One region of the Methylocystis heyeri genome, then DNA from elsewhere that is predicted to be linked to it. Evidence: riboswitches for the same ligand, from Rfam matches in the RefSeq annotation. Region 1 holds a riboswitch; the other holds the start of a gene.

Region 1 (7,268 bases):
GCTTTCGGCCAGCGCCGCAAAATGCTGCGCCAGAGCCTCAAGGGCCTCGGCGTGAAGCCGGAACTTCTGCTGGCGAGCGCAGGGATCGTAGAGACCCTGCGCGCCGAAGAGGTCGACGTCGCCGGCTTCGTCGCCCTGGCCCGAGCGCTTCGGGAGCTTACGGTTCGCCCTGACTGAACATCAAAGCGCGTTGCCGGGGTCGCCGCTTAGATCCTCGGGGCGCGGCTGCAGCATGATGTTGTAGCCGGCGTCGATGAGGTGGACTTCTCCGGTCACGCCGCCCGAAAGCTCTGAAAGCAGATAGAGCGCCGAGCCGCCGATTTCGTCGAGCGTGATGAAACGGCGCAGGGGGCAGTGCGACTTCTGGAACGCGCCCATCGCGCGGGCGCCGGTGATGCCGGCTCCCGCCATGGTGCGAACCGGGCCGGGAGAAATCGCGTTCACCCGAACGCCGCGCGCGCCGTAATCGGCGGCGAGATAGCGCACGGAGGATTCGAGCGCCGCCTTGGCCACGCCCATGACATTGTAATTGGGCATTACATGGGAGCCGCCGGCGAAGCTCACCGTCAGCATGGAGCCCGAGCCCTTCATCATCGCGGCGGCGCGTTTCGCCGTCTCGGTGAAGGAAAAGCAGGAGATCACCATGGTGCGGATGAAGTTCTCGCGGCTGGTGTCCGCGTAGAGGCCCTTGAGTTCGCTCTTGTCGGAATAGGCGATCGAGTGAACCAGAAAATCGAGTTCGCCCCATTCTTTCTCCAGGCGCGCGAAAACCGCGTCCACGGTGGAAAGATCCTCGACGTCGCAGGGGATGACGAGATTCGAACCCAGTTCCCCGGCGAGCGGCGCGACACGCTTCAACAGCGTGTCGCCCTGATAGGTGAAAGCGAGTTCAGCGCCATGCTCGGCCAGTTTCCGAGCAATTCCATAGGCGATCGAATGGTCGTTGGCGACGCCCATGACGAGGCCGCGCTTGCCCTGCATCAAACCCTTGGCAACCGTCATCTATTATTGTTCCTTCAGATCCTCTTTTCGCAACTGGCGAAAGGCGCCGCTTCAGGCGTCGGGGTGCTTGAAAACCAGCGTCGCGTTGGTGCCGCCAAATCCGAAAGAATTGGAGAGCACGGCGCGAAGAGACACATTGTCCCGCCGCTCCCGCAGGATCGGCATGTCGGCGAAGTCCGGATCGAGTTCTTCGATATTGGCGCTTTCGCAGATGAAGCCGTCCCGCATCATGATCAGCGAATAGATCGCTTCCTGAACGCCGGTCGCGCCGAGCGAGTGGCCGGTCAGCGATTTGGTGGCGGAGATCGGAGGGCATTTTTCCCCCGCCCCGAACACTTCGCGAAGGGCTTCGATTTCCTTGATGTCTCCGACCGGGGTCGAGGTCGCATGGGGGTTGATGTAGTCGATCGGGGTCTTCACGGTCGCGAGCGCCTGACGCATGCAGCGCACCGCGCCCTCGCCCGAGGGGGCCACCATGTCGTAGCCGTCGGAGGTCGCGCCATAGCCGGCGATCTCGGCGTAGATTTTCGCGCCGCGCGCCTTGGCGCGTTCATATTCCTCCAGCACCAGCACGCCGGCGCCGCCGGCGATCACGAAGCCGTCGCGGTTCTTGTCATAGGCGCGCGAGGCGGTGGCGGGCGTATCGTTATAGGAGGAGGACATTGCGCCCATGGCGTCGAAGAGCACCGAAAGCTCCCATTCGAGCTCCTCGCAGCCGCCGGCGAACATGATGTCCTGCTTGCCCCACTGGATCTGCTCGAAAGCGTTGCCGATGCAGTGGTTCGAGGTCGCGCAGGCCGAGGAGATCGAATAATTGACGCCCTTGATCTTGAACCACACGGCGAGCGTCGCCGAGGCGGTCGAGGACATCGTCTTCGGCACTGCGAAAGGACCGACGCGCTTGGGTCCCTTGGTGCGGGTGAGGTCGGCCGAGTCGACGATCACCTTGGCCGACGGGCCGCCCGAACCCATCACGATGCCGGTGCGCTCGTTGGAGACCTCGTCTTCGCCGAGGCCCGAATCGGCGATCGCCTGTTCCATGGCGACATGGTTCCAGGCGGTGCCGGCGGCATGGAAGCGCATCGCCCTGCGGTCGACCACCTTGCTGGCGTCGAGCCTGGGCATGCCGTGAACCTGCGAGCGAAATCCGAGTTCGGCATATTTTTCGGCGCGGACGATGCCCGATCTGGCGGCGCGCAGGGAGGCGGTCACCTCCTCGACATTGTCGCCGATGGACGACACGATTCCCATACCGGTGACGACGACTCGTCTCATAGTTTCGACTCCCCAGGCGGCTGTCTGCCGCTTCTATTGCGCCGGGCTTGTTCCCGGAGGCTTATTGCGCCGGAGCGGCCTCTTTGGCGAGGCCCACGCGCAGATCCTTGGCCTCGTAGATGCGGACGCCGTCCGCCGCCACCCAGCCGTCGGCGATGCCGAGCACGAGCTTGCCCTTGAAGACGCGCTTGAAATCGATGCCGTAGGCGACGGTCTTCACGGTCGGGCGGACCTGGCCGGTGAACTTCACTTCGCCGACGCCGAGCGCCATGCCGCGTCCGGGATTGCCCAGCCAGGCGAGGTAGAAGCCGACCATCTGCCACAGCGCGTCGACCCCGAGGCAGCCGGGCATGACGGGATTGCCCTTGAAGTGGCAATCGAAGAACCACAGGCTAGGCTTGATGTCCAGTTCGGCCCGCATATAGCCCTTGCCGTGTTCGCCGCCGTCTTCGAATATTTCGGTGATGCGATCGAACATGAGCATGGGCGGCAACGGAAGCTGGGCGTTGCCAGGGCCGAACAGCTCCTCGCGGCCGCAGGCCAGCAGATCTTCATAGCCAAAAGACGAGCGCCGTTCGCTCATGGGTCGCGTTCCCTCTGATTCCTGGGGCTTTTCGCCCGCTTTTTATGGCCGGCCCGCCGCACTCGAAGCGCCGGCGGGCCGGCGGTGGATTTTCCTCGTAACATAAGGGCTGGCGCCGTCAAAGTCTCGAGGAGGGCGGCTCGCATCCGAATCGGCGCGCCTGCCGCCCCTGCGCGTGGAGCGGGAGAGGGCGCTTTTTTTAAAGAAGCTCTTGAGCTTCCTGACATTCGTGGCCGCGCCCCGTTAGCCGCGCCGGTCGGCCGTGGCCTGTAGCCATTCCCGCGTCCGGGCCTCCGGGTCGGCGTTGCGCAGGATGTCGGTCACGACGCAGGCGCTGTCCGCGCCGGCGGCGAGGCAAAGGCGGGCGCGTTCCGGCGTCAGCCCGCCGATCGCGACCAGCGGCGTCGCGCCGCAGCGCCGCCGCCATTCGCCGAGACGATCGAGCCCCTGCGGCCCAAACTTCATTTGCTTGAGCAGAGTCGGGTAAATGGGCCCGAGGGCGATGTAATCGGGCGAAAGCGCCAGCGCCAGATCGAGTTCGGCCTGGTCATGGGTTGAAACGCCCAGCCGCACTCGGTTTTCGCGCAGAGCGGAAAGATCGGCGCCGCCCAAGTCTTCCTGTCCGAGATGAACGAAGTCGCATCGCTCCTCGATGGCGAGGCGCCAATAGTCGTTGACGATGAGCTGCGCGCCGTATCGCTCGCAATGGCCGCGCGCCGCGCGGATCTGCGCCCGAATCTCGCTTTCCGGGCGATCCTTGACGCGCAGTTGCACGAGCTTCACGCCGACGGGCAGCAGGCGCTCGAGCCAGGAGGCGTCGTCGACGATGAGGTAGAAGGGGTCGAGCGTCACGCCGCGCCCTCGTCGAAGGCGCGGCCGATGAGCGGCGTCGAGGGCTCGGCGAGATCGCGCGGGGTCATCGGTTCGGCGAGCCAGGCCGCGCGTCCCGCTTCGATTGAAAGCGCAAAGGCGCGGGCCATCGTCGCCGGATCGCCGGCCCGTGCGACCGCCGTGTTGAGCAAAATGGCGTCGTAGCCCAGCTCCATCGCGGCCGCGGCGTGGGAGGGCGCGCCGATCCCCGCGTCGACGATCAGGGGGGCCTCGGGAAAGCGGGCTCTCAAAGCGCGCAGGCCGTAAGGGTTGTTGAGCCCGCGCCCGGAGCCTATCGGGGCCGCCCAGGGCATCAGCACCCGGCAGCCGGCGCCGAGCAGCTTTTCCGCGAGGACGAGGTCTTCGGTCATATAGGGAAAGACCCGAAAGCCCTCGGCGGAAAGACTGCGGGCCGCTTCCACCAGCCCGAAGGGATCGGGCTGAAGCGTGTCCTCGTCGCCGATGACCTCGAGCTTGATCCAGTCGCAGCCGAAAACCTCGCGCGCCATCTGCGCCGTGGTGATCGCCTCTTTGGCGGTGCGGCAACCGGCGGTGTTCGGCAGGACCTTCGCGCCCGACTCGCGGACGAGGTCCCAAAAGCTTCGGCCCGCGCGCGAGCCGCCCGCCTCGCGGCGCAGGGAAATGGTCACTATCTCGGCTCCCGAGGCCTTGATCGAATCGGCGAGAATCGCCGGGGAAGGGTAGCGCGCCGTGCCGAGCAGCAGCCGCGAGGCGAATTTTTCACCATAGAGGGTCAGCGGATCGTCCAACGCTCAGCCTCCCTGTTTCGGAGCGAGAATTTCCACTGCGTCGCCTTGCTTCAGCCGGGCATCGGCGCGGTCTTTCGCGCGCACGAAGTCCAGATTGAGGGCCGTGCCGACCAGCTGATCCCCATAGCCGAGTTCGGCCAGCAGCTCTTCGAGCGTGGCGGCGGCGACCTCGCGCTCTTCGCCGTTAATCCGAATCTGCATCGCAGACCTCCGGAAACCATGCGTCTTCGAGAACCACCCGGGCGGCGCGGCGCGCGAGCGCCGGCGCGAGCAAAAAGCCGTGGCGATAGAGTCCGTTGATATAGAGAGCGCGGCCCCGCCGCGTAAGACGCGGGAGATTGTCGGGATAAGCGGGCCGCACGTCCGAGCCCATTTCGACGATTTCGGCTTCGGCGAAGGCCGGGTGAATGGCGAAAGCGGAATTCACCAGCTCGACCACCGATCTTGCCGTGACGCGCGCGGCCTCCTCGTTTTCGATCATCGTCGCGCCGATCATGAAGATTCCGTTTCCGCGCGGAACGACATAGACCGGCCGGCGCGGATGGAGCATGCGCACCGGGCGAGAGAGTTTCAGCTCCTCGCTGCGCAGCACCAGCATCTCGCCCTTGACGCCCCGCAGCCGGGCGAGCTGGTCCCGGGCGGAAAAGCCCCGGCAGTCGATGGTCCAGTCCGCTCCGCCGCGCGGCTCGGCGCCGAAGCGCAAGGTTACGTTGGCCAGATGCGCCAGCCGTTCGCCGAGCGCGGCCATGGCCGCTCGCGGATCGAGATGCGCCTCTGTCGGAAAATAGAGCGCGCTCTCGAATCGTCCTTCGAGGTCCGGCTCCAGCCGCGCGAGGCCGGCGGCGTCGAGCGCCTCGAAGTTTCTGGTGCGCCGCGAAAAATCCCGCAGCTCGGCGGGCTCGCGGGGCGGGGCGACGACGAGGCTGCCGCGGATCGTCGCAAGGCCGAGGTCCGCCCAGAAGTCGATCGCTTCCGCGCCGAGTTCGGCCACGATGGGCTCGGCCGTCTCCAGCTCGCACCAGGGAGCGATCATGCCGCCGGCGAAGCGCGAACATCCCATGCCGGCCTGAGGCCGGGTCTCGACCAGCTCGATCTCGACGCCGCGTTCGGCGCCCTGGCGCGCAAGCTCGAAGGCGGCGGTCAGGCCGGCGACGCCTGCGCCCAAAATTTCAATGCGCATGACGAAGCGCTTGCCCGCCGAGCGGGCGCTGGTCGATTCTTCGGGGCATTCTTCCTCCCTACGCCAGTATGAGCTGGATCAGGTTATAAGGGTCGCCGCGCCGCGCCGCCTATGGCGCATTCTCGGCCTCTCAGCCCCAAACGTCGCCGGGCGGGGCTCCCCTGGCGTCTTTCAGCATAGAGTGTTTTCGGGCGAAGTGGGAACCGCTTCGCGTGAAGAAAACGCGGTTCAATTTGAACCGGAAAGACTCTAGCGCCGCGGACCGGGCGGGTTCAAGCCGCAACAAGGTCGCGGATTGCGGGTTACGACCGCTCGGCGCTTCTGCGCTCTTTGCGCTTGGCGATGATTTCGTCCGGGGTTTCCCTGACCCGGGCGTAGCCTTCATCGCCGGAATCGGCCCGGAACCAGATCTCCGCGCCTCCTTCGAACGACCATATGGAGCTGGCCCGGTTCAGATTCACATAGACGATCTGGTTGGGCTTGCCCTGCGGGGTCAATTTGACCCATTCCGAGCTCATCTGCGTCTCCGTCGCCTGGGTGGAACATAGCTTTGGAGATTGGCCGCTCGGGACGGGCGTCAAGGGCCGTCGTGGCTGCGAGGGTCGGCCTGAAACTAAACCGAACGCGCCCTAGCAGGAGGCCCCGGATGCGAGAACGAAGTCGAGGAAGTCTTTTTCCGGCAACGGCTCCGCATAGAGGAATCCCTGCGCCAGATTGCAGCCGCCCGCAGCCAGTAAATCCGCCTGTTCGCGGGTCTCGACGCCTTCGGCGATAAGTTCGATGCCGAGCCGCTTCGCCATGGCGATGATGGCTTCTACAATGGCGCGGTCATGCTCGTCTTCGACGATGTCGCGGACGAAGGAACGATCGATCTTGAGATAGTCGATGTCGAATTTCTTAAGATAGGACAGCGCCGAATAGCCGGTGCCGAAATCGTCGAGCGATACGGCGACGCCGAGCGCGCGCAACTGCTTCAATTGCGCAAGAACTTCCGGCTGGTTTTCGAGCAGCAGACCTTCGGTGATTTCAACGCCGAGCAGTTCGCCGGGAATGGCGTTGTCGATCAGGTGCTGCACCCAAGGGGCCACGCCGTCGCGGCCGAAAAACTGGCGGGGCGAACGGTTGACGCTGATGCGCGGATGTCCGCAGGCCGGCGCGCCGGCGCATTTGCTCCAGCTTAGGGCGACGCGCGCGGCCTCTTTGAACACGAAATCCCCGATCTCGTGGATCAGGCCGCCGGTCTCCGCGATCGGAATAAATTCAGACGGCGAGATCACGCCCTGCACGGGATGGCTCCAGCGCGCCAAAGCTTCGGCCTTGACGATGCGCCCCGTCTTTACGTCGATGATCGGCTGGTAATGTACCGAAATCTGGCCCTGGTTCAATCCATGGCGCAGATCATGAACCATCTGATTGTCGCCTCTTATCTTGCTTCGCGCCTGCGAACCAAAGAAGACGAATTGATTGCGCCCCGACGCCTTGGCGAAATACATCGCCTGATCGGCGTAGCGAAGCAGCATGTCGGCGTCGTCGCTGTCGTCGGCGGGGTAGAGACTGACGCCGACCGACGCCGAAAGGGAAAAGCAAT
Region 2 (7,268 bases), 2.1 Mb from region 1:
GGCTCCGCCGGCTGGCGTAATTGAGCAATCGGCGAGGAGCGAAGGTTGTGGCGAACGAAGCTGACGTCCTGAAGGCTTTGGAGAAAGTGGCGGATCCGGCGGGCCGGCCCCTGAGCGCGGCGGGCGTCGTCAGCGGCATAAATGTCGTCGGCGGCAAAGCCTTCGTCTCGATCATCGGCGACCCGGCCAGGGCCGACCTGTGGGAGAAGGTCAGACTCGCGGCGGAGCAGGCCGTCGCCCAGCTCGCCGGCGTCGAAAAAGCCGTCGTCACATTGACTGCGGAGCGCGCGCCGCAGCCTGCCGCGCAGGGCGGCCATCACGGTCACGCCCATCCGCCGCAGGGGGCGCCGCGCCAAGGTCTCGCGGCGGCTGTGGCGAACATCCGCTTCATCATATGTGTGGCGTCGGGCAAGGGCGGCGTCGGAAAATCGACGACTTCGGCCAATCTCGCCCTCGGCCTCGCCGCGCAGGGTTGGCGCGTCGGCCTGCTCGACGCCGACATCTACGGCCCTTCGGCGCCGCGCCTGTTCGGATTGCACGGCAAGCCCGAGGTCGCGGACGGCAAAATGATTCCCCATGAGGCCTATGGGGTCAAGGTCATGTCGATCGGCTTCCTGGTCGAGGAAGACGTGCCGATGGTATGGCGGGGACCGATGGTCTCGCAGGCCCTGACGCAAATGCTCGGCGACGTCGCCTGGGGCCCGCTCGACGCGCTGGTCATCGACATGCCGCCCGGCACCGGCGACGTGCAGCTCACGCTCGCGCAGCAGGTTCCCATGAGCGGCGCTGTCGTCGTCTCGACGCCTCAGGATATCGCGTTGATCGACGCTCGCCGGGCGGTGAGCATGTTTCAGCGGGTCGAGGCGCCGATCCTCGGGATCGTGGAGAACATGAGTTATTTTCTCTGTCCGCACTGCGGCGGGCGGTCGGAGATCTTCGCCCATGGCGGCGCCCGTCACGACGCCGAAAAGCTCGGCGTGCCGTTCCTCGGCGAAGTTCCGCTCGATATCGCCATTCGCGAGACCTCGGACGCGGGACGCCCCGTGGTCGGCGCCGATCCGCAGGGCGAGCATGCGGCGATCTATCTCAATCTGGCGGCCAAGGTGAAAACGCTGCTCGAAACCCAGACGAAGCGCGCGGCGCCGACGATCGTGAAAGGTTGAATTGGAAACGCCCTCGGCGCGAAGGCCGAGGGCGCTCCATATGCGTCCCGCTTCGGTTCCTCGCACGCACAGCTCGGACGCTCCTATCCGGCTTCGCTGCGAGGCGGATGCGTCAGAAATGGGTCGGGATGAAGGAGTTGTCGCCGAGGTCGAATTTATAGGTATAGCTCACCGAAAATTCGAGGCCGCTGAGCGAATCGGTGATGTTCGTGCCGGCGGCGTAATGCGGCGGCACGGCCACCGGAACCGATCCGAAAGGCGTGCTGTATGCGAAACGGGCGAAGGGCACGTTCTCAGGCCCGCTGACCGAATTCTTGAACGCATAGACCGTCGCGAAGTCGATCGACGAATTCTTGGTCAGATCATATTTGAAGCCGCCCGCGATGTGATGTTCGCTGATCGCCGGCGCGAGGATATTGAGCGTGACGTCCTGCGATCCGATCATGGGGCTGGTGTGATTATAGCCCAGCCGCAAGGTCAGGTCTTTCGTCGCCCGCCACTCGACGCCGAAGGCTTCCGCGTCGGTGTCGCGCCAGCCGAATCCGAGCCCGCCGTAGGTTCCGAGCGTGCCGTAAAAAATCGGGAAAGTCGGATTCCCGAGGGCGGGAACCGCCGAATAGAAGATGTGCTTCCAATCCACCATCACCGTGACATTGGGGAGAATGTCATAGGCGAGGCCGACGCTGACCTCGGCGGGGATGTCCATTTTACCGTGATTGGCGATGGCGCCCGCATATTTGCCGAACTGGGTCATGAACATCGGCGTCGAGCCCGCCACGCCGAGACGCAGCTCCTTGGTGATTTCGTATTGGAGGCCTAGGCGTATGCCGCCGCCGACCGAATAGTCGTATCCATTGTCCGACAGGTGGTAGGGATCCCAGGAATAGGGGGCGAGCGTCTTGAGGCCCTGAACGTTCAACGCCTGGCCGGCCAGGGTCGGGGCGAAGCCGATGGTCACGGGACCGAATTTGCGGGCGTAGACCACGCTGAAAAACTGCTGCTGGAGGTCGATGCCGGCGAAACCTCCGCCGAGCGGACCGCCCAGGGAGGGGCTGACGAGCGGACCGGCGAGCTTGAAGGGGCCCACCGAGAGCGACGGCGCGTAAATCGGGGGCTTGTAATGCCCCCAGTCATAAGCGGTGTTGATGCCGCCATTGCCGTAGGAGACCGTGCCCCAGGCGGATTCGGCGTCGATCGGCTGGACATTGGCGTTGTTGGGAACAGGGAAGATCGGACGTCCGCTTCTGACATCCCCCGGCGCGACCACGGAGAGCGGACCGCTGGCCTGATAGCCGCGATCGGGCAGAAGGGCGCTGATGCCGAACTGATATTGGCGTTCCATGCCGACGATGCCGGCGGGATTCACGGCCATCGACATGGCGTCTTTGGAATCGGCGACGTCGGAGCCGGCCAGGGCCTTCTGCCGCGCGCCATAGCCGATGAGCTCTATTCCCTCCGCCGCAAGGCCGGCTTCGGCCGGTAAAATGCAAGCCACCGACAGCGAAACCACGAGCGCGCGCCGAAAATCCTGACTCATCGGGATGACCTATGCTGAAGTTGTGACTGCGCCCATGCACGCACAGGCCGATCCTAGTCTAGCCGCGAGCGTAACAAAAACTTCCTGATTCGAGCAGGGTTTGGAGCTCAGTCGCCGCTTTTTGTCCCGAATGTCACGTATTTGCCACATCTATGTTTCCGCATTACATGGGCGTGATAAAGCCTATTCGGGCTGGTCCGGCTTGCGAGCGGGCCGACAAACCACTAGCTTTCACCAAATGGCGAGGGGCGCCGCCGCGGCGGCTGAGAAGGACCCATAGAACCTGATCCGGGTAATGCCGGCGGAGGGAATGCCAGTGCGATCCAATCAAGAGCCGGGATCGGCTCGCGGATCATCGCCGCATTCTCCGCTACTGCGCCCGCCTCGAGATTACCGGAGCCAGATCATGAATGCGCAAGACAAACATTCCCCAAAGCCGGTCAGCGTCACGACCGGTCCGATCGGGCGCTCCCGGAAGCTTTATGCGTCGCCTGCGGGCTTTCCGGAGGTCCGCGTTCCCTATCGTGAGATCGCTTTCGAGCCCTCCTCGGGGGAGCCGCCGCTGCGCATCTACGATTCATCCGGCCCTTATGGCTGCGCTGAGTTCACTCCGGATCTTGCGGCGGGCCTGCCTGCTGCGCGGCCCTGGCTCGCGGCCCGCGAGGGGCTGGAGAACTACCAGGGCAGGACGGTAAAGCCCGAGGATAACGGCTTCGCCAGCGGCGAATATCTCGTTCCGCCATGCCCGGCTCCCCGCGCGATTTATCGTGGGACGGGCGCCGGGCCGGTCACCCAGCTCGAATTCGCCCGGGCCGGAATCGTCACGCAGGAAATGGTCTATGTCGCGCATCGCGAGAATCTCTGCCGCGAGCGCGCTTTCGAAAACGCCGCGGCGCGCATCGCCGACGGTGAGAGCTTCGGGGCCTCGATCCCGCAATTCGTGACGTCGGAATTCGTGCGCGACGAGGTGGCGCGGGGCCGGGCGATCATTCCGGCCAACATCAACCACCCCGAGCTCGAGCCGGTGATCATCGGGCGCAATTTCCTGGTCAAGATCAACGCCAATATCGGCAATTCGGCCGTGACTTCCTCCGTGGCGGAGGAGGTCGAAAAGATGGTGTGGTCGATCCGCTGGGGCGCGGACACCGTCATGGACCTCTCCACCGGCCGCAATATCCATAATATTCGCGACTGGATCATCCGCAACGCCAGCGCGCCGATCGGCACCGTGCCGATCTATCAGGCGCTGGAGAAGGTTGGAGGCGACGCGACCAAGCTCGATTGGGAGGTGTTCAAGGACACGCTGATCGAGCAGGCCGAGCAGGGGGTGGATTATTTCACCATCCACGCCGGCGTGCGCCTCGCCCATGTGCCGCTCACCGCCAATCGCGTCACCGGCATTGTTTCGCGCGGCGGCTCGATCATGGCGCGCTGGTGCCTCTCCAGGCACAGGGAGAGCTTCCTCTACGAGCGTTTCGGCGACATCTGCGACATCATGCGCCGCTATGACGTTTCGTTCTCGCTCGGCGACGGGTTGCGGCCCGGCTCCAACGCCGACGCCAATGACGCGGCGCAATTCGCCGAGCTCGAGACGCTGGGCGAACTCACCAAGGTCGCCTGGGACAAGGGCTGCCAGGTCATGATCGAAGGCCCCGGCCATGTGCCGATGCACAAGATCAAAGCCAATATGGACAAGCAGCTCGCCGTCTGTGGCGAGGCGCCTTTCTATACGCTTGGACCGCTCGTGACCGACATCGCGCCGGGCTATGACCACATCACCTCCGGCATCGGCGCCGCCATGATCGGCTGGTTCGGCACGGCGATGCTCTGCTATGTCACGCCCAAGGAACATCTCGGCCTGCCCGACCGCGACGACGTCAAGACCGGGGTGATTACCTATCGCATCGCCGCTCACGCGGCCGATCTCGCCAAGGGCCATCCCGCCGCGATCGAGCGCGACAACGCCATGAGCCGGGCGAGATTCGACTTCCGCTGGACCGATCAGTTCGACATCGGGCTCGATCCCGACACCGCGCGCAAATACCACGACGAGACGATGCCGAAAGAGGCCCATAAGGTCGCGCATTTCTGCTCGATGTGCGGGCCGAAATTCTGCTCGATGCAGATCACCCGCGACTTGCGCGAGGAGGCCGCCGCCATCGCCGAGCGCGAACAGGGCATGGCCGACAAAAGCGCGGAGTTTTTGGAAAAAGGCGCCGAGATTTATGTGGAGGCGGGGGAGTAGTTAACGCGGAAATCTTTTGATTGGCTTGAAGAGGCGCACTTGAACCACCCTTTAAGGCTCTTGAGCTTTGACGAGTACCTCGCCGGTAAGGCGGTCCGGATCGGCCGCCTTTGGTGCTCGCCGCGCTCAGTGGAAACCACGCTGCACCGTCATTGTAAAAAGATAGTTGGGGTAACGGATATGGGTTACGGATATCCTGGCAGCTCCACCGCAGTGGCGTTTGAAAAACGCTGCTTGCTCTTTTGTTGTGGGCATCAGATTGGAAGCTTTAATCCTGATCAGATCGGGATTTGGCCGTCTTACAACAGGGAGTGGATCATAACAGGTAATTCGATGGTAATCGCTGAGGCATCTCAGCAGATAGAATATGACGAACTTATTGATGTCCGATCGTTTAATTTCCCGGTAGAGTCGTATGAAATCCCAAGTCTTAGGAGCGAATTCTTTGATATTCAGGAGTCGGAAATATGGAAGCCTGGTAGAGAGCGGGTTTTCATTGTTTATGGATACCCCACGGAATTTCAGGACATCGGGTTTGATGAAGACTCTGGCGAAAACACTCATGTGCATGCGCGTTGTATGCAGACTACGGGGTTTTACGACGGGCCGAGCAATGCCCCGCATGTCCATCGCTTAACGATGTCCCGGCGAGGATCTTTCGACGCGGATGGGATGAGCGGCGGCACCGTGTTCTATCTCGGTGTCGATGGCAATGGCTTTTTCGTTGGCCTAGCCGGTATGATAATTCGTGGTTCTCGCACCTCGAATATTATTCATTTCATCGAAGTATCGGCGATTAAGCTGTTCGCCTCACATGTGGCGTCCAAAAATAAAATAGATGCGGTTAGCTAGCACCGTAAATCTCCGCCACCACCACCTCCAACCCCGGCGGGTCGAGCAAGGTCGCGCCCTCGCGGATGATGCGGGTGAGGATATCGCAGCCTTCCTGCCGGCGATGGTGGATGACGAGTGGCTCGTTCGAGTCGACAATCAGATAATGCGCGAGGCTGGGCAGGCGAAAATAATCGGCGAGCTTGCGCGCGCGATCCATGCGCCCGGTCGAGGGGGAAAGCACCTCGACGATAATGACGGGATTATCCACCGTGAGCGCGGAAGGCGCCGCCTCCTCGCCGCAATAGACCAGCGCGTTGGGCTCATAAGCGGTGGCGTCGTCGATCCTCACCGTGGCCCCGTCGGGCACGACATGGCAGTTAAGGCCGCCGGCGCGGACCGCGTTGAGCAGAGCGACATGAACCGCGAGCTTGACCTTCCAATGCGCGGCGCGCTCGGCGGACTGGGACACGACCTCGCCATTGATCAGCTCATGGCGCCCCGGCCGCTCGCTCGCCCAGACGAGGAACTCGTCGACGGTCATATGAGGCGGCGTCGGCGGCTGGGCGCTCATCGGCATAATCGTAGATGATCGGGCGGCCGGCGGCCATGAGTTCGGGGCGGCCGCACCCGCCCCAACTGGACATCCGCCGGACGCGCATGTTAGGGCCGCGGTTCTCCTGTTTTCGCTAGTTTGAGGCCGACGCCCATGATCCCGCGCTATTCCCGCAAGGCCATGACCGACATCTGGGAGCCGCAGACGCGGTTTCGGATCTGGTTTGAGATCGAGGCCCATGCCTGCGACGCTCTCGCCGAATTGGGCGTCATCCCGAAGGAAAGCGCCAAGGCGATCTGGGACAAGGCCGGAGGCGTCACCTTTGACGTGGACCGCATCGACGAGATCGAGCGCGTCACCAAGCATGACGTCATCGCCTTTCTCACCCATTTGGCTGAATTCATCGGGCCCGACTCGCGTTTCGTGCATCAGGGCATGACCAGCTCGGACGTGCTCGACACCTGCCTTTCGGTCCAGCTCACCCGCGCCGCCGATCTTCTCATCGCCGACGTTGACGCTCTGCTGGCCGCGATCAAGAAGCGCGCCTTCGAGCATAAAGACACCCCGACCATCGGCCGCTCGCATGGCATTCACGCCGAGCCGGTGACTTTCGGGCTCAAGCTGGCCCAGGCCTACGCCGAATTTACCCGCGCCCGCGAACGCCTGGTTTCCGCCCGCAAGGAGGTCGCGGTCTGCGCTATTTCCGGCGCGGTCGGGACCTTCGCCAATATCGACCCGCGGGTCGAGGAGCATGTCGCCGCAAAGCTCGGCCTCGCGGTCGAGCCCGTCTCGACCCAGGTGATCCCGCGTGACCGCCATGCGGCTTTCTTCGCCACGCTGGGGGTCGTCGCCTCCAGCATCGAGCGGCTGGCGATAGAGATCCGCCATTTGCAGCGCACCGAGGTGCTGGAGGCCGAGGAATATTTCTCCGCCGGC

Evidence for each region. Region 1 has a riboswitch for thiamine pyrophosphate ahead of H2LOC_RS13270 (FAD-dependent oxidoreductase). Riboswitches for the same ligand answer to the same signal wherever they lie in the genome.
Region 2: linked by a shared signal. The riboswitch ahead of thiC (phosphomethylpyrimidine synthase ThiC) and the one ahead of H2LOC_RS13270 (FAD-dependent oxidoreductase) in region 1 are both predicted to bind thiamine pyrophosphate.

The regions. Positions count from the first base shown of each region.
Region 1 covers NZ_CP046052.1:2,909,022-2,916,289, reverse strand. The annotation lists gene rsmA (16S rRNA (adenine(1518)-N(6)/adenine(1519)-N(6))-dimethyltransferase RsmA) at 1-177, shown strand, start outside; gene fabI (enoyl-ACP reductase FabI) at 181-1,002, opposite strand; gene fabB (beta-ketoacyl-ACP synthase I) at 1,054-2,277, opposite strand; gene fabA (3-hydroxyacyl-[acyl-carrier-protein] dehydratase FabA) at 2,339-2,860, opposite strand; gene H2LOC_RS13285 (thiamine phosphate synthase) at 3,104-3,712, opposite strand; gene H2LOC_RS13280 (thiazole synthase) at 3,709-4,500, opposite strand; gene thiS (sulfur carrier protein ThiS) at 4,504-4,701, opposite strand; gene H2LOC_RS13270 (FAD-dependent oxidoreductase) at 4,685-5,680, opposite strand; TPP riboswitch at 5,719-5,853, opposite strand; gene H2LOC_RS13265 (hypothetical protein) at 5,983-6,198, opposite strand; gene H2LOC_RS13260 (bifunctional diguanylate cyclase/phosphodiesterase) at 6,310-7,268, opposite strand, start outside.
Region 2 covers NZ_CP046052.1:424,216-431,483, forward strand. The annotation lists gene H2LOC_RS01845 (Mrp/NBP35 family ATP-binding protein) at 48-1,163, shown strand; gene H2LOC_RS01850 (OmpP1/FadL family transporter) at 1,276-2,700, opposite strand; TPP riboswitch at 2,935-3,028, shown strand; gene thiC (phosphomethylpyrimidine synthase ThiC) at 3,107-4,945, shown strand; gene H2LOC_RS01860 (hypothetical protein) at 4,985-5,797, shown strand; gene H2LOC_RS01865 (Uma2 family endonuclease) at 5,790-6,350, opposite strand; gene purB (adenylosuccinate lyase) at 6,486-7,268, shown strand, end outside.